Regions from separate parts of the Peribacillus aracenensis genome, predicted to be linked through region 1. Evidence: riboswitches for the same ligand, from Rfam matches in the RefSeq annotation. Region 1 holds a riboswitch; the other holds the start of a gene.
The links. A riboswitch is a leader RNA that binds a small molecule or an ion and turns the genes downstream of it on or off. The one in region 1 is predicted to bind lysine.
Positions count from the first base shown of each region.

Region 2: it holds a riboswitch for lysine, as region 1 does, so the genes downstream of both, N0M92_RS08715 (aspartate kinase) here and dapA (4-hydroxy-tetrahydrodipicolinate synthase) in region 1, are expected to answer to the same signal.

Region 1 is NZ_JANZMJ010000049.1:1,659-4,875, reverse strand. Features, by position in the region: gene dapA (4-hydroxy-tetrahydrodipicolinate synthase) at 243-1,139, opposite strand; lysine riboswitch at 1,274-1,452, opposite strand; gene N0M92_RS27440 (metallophosphoesterase) at 2,152-3,217, shown strand, end outside.
Region 2 is NZ_JANZMJ010000006.1:110,251-113,467, forward strand. Features, by position in the region: gene N0M92_RS08710 (YslB family protein) at 1-255, shown strand, start outside; gene N0M92_RS08715 (aspartate kinase) at 318-1,550, opposite strand; lysine riboswitch at 1,639-1,815, opposite strand; gene uvrC (excinuclease ABC subunit UvrC) at 1,877-3,217, opposite strand, start outside.

The DNA.
Region 1 (3,217 bases):
TTCGACATTTACGATTCCTACTGGATACACCATATATTTTTCTTGAAAATGTAAATTCTCCTTTTGCCCTTAATCATATAAAATCATTATATTGCTCAACTAGTTTTAGCACTGAGCCTTGCAGCGATAAAAAAACAGTACACTTCATTCGAAGTTTGCACTGCTTTTTTAAATTTCGCCCGGTTATTATGTTTTTTAATCAGAAAATCGGTATTGAAGACTCGATTAATGAATCATTAAGCTTATTTACTTAACAAAATTGCTTCCGTGTTACTCGGTTGTAGAGCTATTTGTAGTGCTCTTTTTTCTTCATCGTTTAAAGGGACCAATGGTAAGCGGACACCTCCAACATTTAACCCCCGCATATTTAATGCTGATTTTACCGGTGCTGGGCTTGGTGCAGCAAATAATGCTTTCATAATTGGAAGAAGGTCGCGATGAGCAGTGGCAGCAACTTGGACATCCCCATTTTTAAAGCTATTGATCATTTCTTGCATTTCATTGCCAATTATGTGTGAAGCAACCGAAACAATGCCTGTTCCTCCGATGGCTAAAACCGGTAATGTCAATCCATCATCGCCGCTGTACAATGTAAAATCGCTAGTTGTTTTGCTGATGATTTGTGCCATGGCATCTAAGTCACCACTTGCTTCTTTTACTGCCACAATATTGTTGATTTTTGAGAGGCTAACAATCGTCTCAACGGACATGTTCACGACACTTCGTCCTGGGATATTATAAAGCATTACCGGTAATGATGTTGAATGGGCAATAGCACTAAAGTGCTGGAATAGTCCTTCTTGAGACGGCTTGTTATAGTATGGGGTAACGAGCATGATTCCGTCGACTCCTGCTGCCTCTGCTTGTTTTGTTAAGCTGATGGAAGCCTTCGTGTTATTTGAGCCAGTTCCAGCTATGACTGGAACTCTTCCATCAACAACTTCTACAACCATTTTGAATAAATCCACTTTCTCTTCTGCAGTTAATGTAGGAGACTCTCCAGTTGTACCAGCTATTACTAATCCATCAGAACCATTAGTAATTAAATAATTTACTAAAGTTCTCGTAGCATTAAAATCAACCTCATCATTATGATTAAACGGGGTAACCATTGCGGTTAAAACTTGGCCAAAATTCATAACTTCACACCCTTTTGTATAATTTTTATAAAAATTCAGAGGTGGTTAGGGCCATTCAGGAGTAAACGCAAAAAAGCAACAACGAGGATTCGCTGCTGCAGTAGAAACAATATTTATCAAAAAAATGTTTCCGCGCATAAGATAGCCCTCCATATAGTTTCCTATATGACAGTCCTGCATTTATTCAATAGCAGAACCAGCTTCAAGAACATGAGATTCTTTCCGCTTCGGCAAATTCCCCTTTCCACAATAGTCATGGGATCTCATTCTCCTCAAAATGTGTACTAATGGTCTTTGCTCCTCTATCCTCACTTCAAAAAGTATGAAGTAAGAAAATATTTAATTGTCTGTAATATAACAAGGAATCCTCTTTATTGCAAGGACAATTTAGAAAGGATGCCATTAATAACATCAAGCTAATGTTAACCAAACCATAGACAAAATTATCTGTGGTCCGATAAAAACTGGTCAGAACAGTTGCATGAAAGAGGAAAACAAACTGAAGATGTTCGATAGCATTATAGCAGGCAATTTTACCAGCGATTATGTTGCTGAAAATGGAAATAAATCCACAGCCAAACAAGATCAAACGGATTGAACTCTTGGTGCTTTCATTCCTTTCAGGATTGGAACGGGATACGTATAACAGCATACGTATCTCCAAATCCATGAGATGGAATGATAAAAGCCATTAAGATTCGTGGGGATAACTACGTAGTTAAGGGGTAGTTCCCCTTTTACATCAAGCAAAGGTAAATCATTACTACAAGCGAAAAATTATCTTAAGTTTTCCTCCAGAAACAATTTAAGTGAACGGAATGACTATTGGCCATAGGTATTATTTGATTTATTAATATTTAAATTACACTGAACCTATATTTTATTAATAATGTAAAGTTACTATTTTAATTGGAAAACCACATAAAAATTGAAAAATGAGGAGGATATTTTACTTATTGGGAAATACTTACATAATTATAGCGACTAAATGATATATAGGAGGAAAAAGATTTTGAAAGCGAAAAGTAAATTTGCTGCAATGTTGACAGTTGTAACGGTGGGATTAGCAACTTCTTTATCAAATGTACAAGCATTCTCGGAATCTTCAAATTCAGATAATAAACGTAAACCCGAGCTCGTTTTTCCTGTAATCAGTGATGTACATATAGATGATGGATCAACTGCTGATATGAACAAGTTTAGAACAGCAATGGATCAATTAAACAAAGCTGCGCCTGAACAGGATGCTTTTGTTGTCGTTGGGGATTTAACGGACTATGGCTACGCTACTGAATATGATAAGTTCTTCTCCATTTATAATGAGAAGAAACAAGGCGATGTTCAATCCATGTTCACTATGGGAAACCATGACTATTGGAATGGACTTTCAGTAGAAAAAGCACAAGATCGCTTTCTCGAGAAAACAGGAATGGATTCTCTTTACTATCATAAAAAAGTAAATGGATATGATTTTATTACGTTAAGTCCGGAAAATGGTAATACGCATGGTTTATATTCTGTTCATCAAATTAACTGGCTAGGCGAAAAGTTAGCTGCAGCAGAAAAAGAGAATCCGGGCCAACCAATCTTTGTTTTTCTTCATCAACACATTAAAGACACTGTGTATGGAAGTGACTTATGGGGAACTCAGGAAAATAAAGAACTTTTATATGATACATTAAAGAAACATCCACAGGTTATTACATTTTCAGGCCATTCTCATTATCCACTTGAAGACCCTAGAACGATTCATCAAAAAGACTTTACGTCTGTTGGCACGTCTTCTGTAAGTTATTTGGAATTAGAGCCGGGCAAACTTCAAGGGTTTCATCCTGAAGGATATCGGGATATTAGTCAAGGTATGATTGTAGAAGTTTATAATAATGAAGTTGTCCTTAAAAAACGTGATTTTCATAAAGACGATTGGGCAGGAAAACCATGGGTAATCAAACACCCTTCTAAAAAAAATAACTTTACATATACAGACGATCGAGATCAGTTACCACCGGTTTTTGCAGTTAAAGACAAGGCTTCGATTGTAAAAGAAAAATCGACACTAAAAAGTTTGAATATTACAT
Region 2 (3,217 bases), on a different contig from region 1:
TTCCAAAGCGCCGGATGGGGCAATCTGGAAATCTTGAAGTATACGAAACACGAGATGGAATTATCCCTGACGGGTGAAATAATCAGCCGCCGCCTGGACTTACACCCTGATTGTCACTTCCAGCTTGAAGCCGGTTTCCTTGCCGAGCAGTTTTCACTGCAAAAAAAATTCCTCAGCGAATCAACGGAAGAAATCAAACGCCGCGCAAAAAAAGTGATATTCACCATCCAATGGGATCCCAGAGATCCAATCTAATGAGCCCTTAAAACAGACTTACCCTTTTTACCGGAAGTCTGTTTTTTATTGGACTCCTGCACTTAAGCTAGCACATTTGCATGCTGACCAAGTTTAAATGCTTCATGAAGGGATTCAACCGCCTTCACCATTTCCTTTTCATTGACGACAGTCGAAACTTTAATTTCCGACGTGCTGACCATTTTCACCTGGATGCCTGTATTGGCCATCACTTCAAACATCTCGGCAGCCACACCGGGGTTGGATACCATACCAGAACCGACGATGGACACTTTGGCCAACCCGCTCTCCGTTTCGACCCGGTCGAATCCCAATCGTTCTTTATTATTTTCCAGCACGATCAAGGCCGCTTCCGTATCTTCACTTTTTGTGGAAAAAGATAGATTGGTCGTATCCTCGGCTGTCATGCTTTGAATGATGATGTCCACATTGATCCGGTTTTTCGCAAGTGTCGTGAAGATTGTGGATAATGCACCAAGTGATTGGGGCAAACCATAAATTGTGACTCTCGTAATACTGTCTTCAAAAGCAATGCCGCGTACAATTAAGTTTTCTTCCATAGTTGCTTCCTCCTCAATGATCGTTCCTGATTCTCTCTCCATGCTTGAACGGACTTCAAGCGGAATTTGATAATTTTTTGCATATTCGACAGCCCTTGGATGGAGGACGCCCGCCCCTAGGTTGGCAAGTTCCAGCATTTCATCGTAAGAAATGGATTGGAGTTTTCGCGCGCCTTTTATGTAGCGTGGATCCGTTGTGAAAACACCTGTTACATCGGTATAAATATCGCATCTATCCGCATTCAGAGCTGCAGCGATGGCAACCGCCGTCGTATCGGAACCGCCTCTTCCCAATGTAGTGATTTCCCCATTTACATCGTTTCCCTGGAAACCGGCCACGACCACTATTTTCTTCTGTTGAAGCTGAGCTTGGATCCTTGAAGCATCAATGTTTAAAATCCGGGCATTCCCATGAACAGATTCCGTTTGCATGCCAGCCTGCCAGCCAGTATACGAAATGGCTTCATGCCCTTCTTCAATCAATGCCATCGTTAACAGGGAAATCGTTACCTGTTCCCCAGTGGTCAATAGCATATCCATTTCCCTTTTGCTCGGGGTTCCGGAAATATCACGGGCCATGGAAACCAATTGGTCCGTTGTTTTCCCCATGGCTGAAACAACGACGACTACCTCATTTCCATTCTCCGCTTCCTCGATTACCCGATTGGCAACATTTTTGATTTTTTCTACGCTACCGACGGATGTTCCGCCGAATTTTTGAACGATTAATGCCATCCTCATGCACCCTCTCTACTTTTTAGGCAATAAAAAAAGCAATGAGAAATATCTCATTGCTGTGATCACATATCCAATACTGTAAACACACTGAGATAGCTCTCCAGGGTATAAACCCTGACAATCCGCCATTTATTAAATGTCGGACCAGGAAAACAAGGTATGAGTCTTGTCTTCCTTCGGCGTCATCCCCTTTCAAAACCTTTCATGGAAGCTCATACTTCTCCAGGTCTTTACTCTTGAATTCCGCACCTCTATCAGCACTTTTAAGTTGTCTAGTTAAAAATTCCTTTTAATCATAGCATAGTGATTTATCGGTAGCAAGATTATTCTTGTAATTTTCTAACGATTCCCTCGGCTACCCCTTTTGGCATTCCAGCTTCCATGATTTCCTCGACTGTTGCCTCTTTGATTTTCTTCAATGATCCAAAATGCCTTAATAATTGCTTCCTTCGTTTTTCCCCGACTCCTGGAATATCATCAAGCTGGGAGTGAACCGCATTTTTCCCGCGTAGCTGGCGATGAAAAGTAATCGCGAACCGATGCACTTCATCCTGAATTCTTTGCAATAGGTAAAATTCCTGGCTCCGAGAATCAAGAGGTACGATTTCAAGAGGATTTCCGATCATCAATTGCGATGTCCTATGCTTTTCATCCTTAATGAGGCCTGAAAGCGGAATCTCAAGGCCCAATTCATTCTCCAGAATATCCCGAACGGCTTCGACATGTCCCTTTCCGCCATCAATGATGATCAAGTCCGGTAGCGGCAGCCCTTCTTTCAATACTCGTGAATACCTTCTTCTGACCACTTCACGCATCGATTCATAATCATCAGGTCCCTGGACCGTCTTGATTTTATATTTTCGATACTCTCTTTTTTCCGGCTTCCCATCAATGAACACGACTAAAGCCGAAACAGGGTCACTTCCCTGGATATTGGAGTTATCGAAAGCTTCAATTCGGTGCGGGGTGTAGATGCCCAGTTGGTTCCCGAGGTTTTCCACCGCATTGATCGTTCTTTCTTCATCCCTTTCAATCAAAGAGAATTTTTCCTGAAGGGCGATGGAGGCATTTTTATTCGCCAATTTAAGCATGTCTTTTTTCGCCCCCCTTTTGGGGTGAATCGTTTTGACCCCAAGCAGCCCTTCGGCCATTTCGGCATCCACTGATTCAGGCAGCAAGATTTCCTTTGGTTTAAAATGGTTCGTAATCTCGTAAAACTGACCTAGGAATGTAAGTAGTTCCTGTTCGGGTTCATCATAGACCGGAAAAAGTGAAACATCCCTTTCTATTAATTTACCCTGCCGGACAAAAAATACCTGAACACACATCCATCCTTTATCATAGGCAAAGCCAAATACATCCCTGTCGACGAAATCGGTCGTCATCATTTTTTGCTTCTCCATCGTAATATCAATGTGGGCAATCTTGTCACGGAACTCCTTGGCCCTCTCGAAATCGAGCTCTTCTGATGCCACTAGCATTTTTTCAGTCAGTTCTTTTTTTATTTCAGTATGCCCGCCGTTCAAGAACCGGTTGATATCATCCACCATTTTTTTATATTCCTGTTCCTCTACTTCATATACACATGGGGCCAGGCACTGGCCAAGATGATAATAGAGACACACGCGATCTGGTAAAGTATTGCATTTTCTTAGGGGATAGAT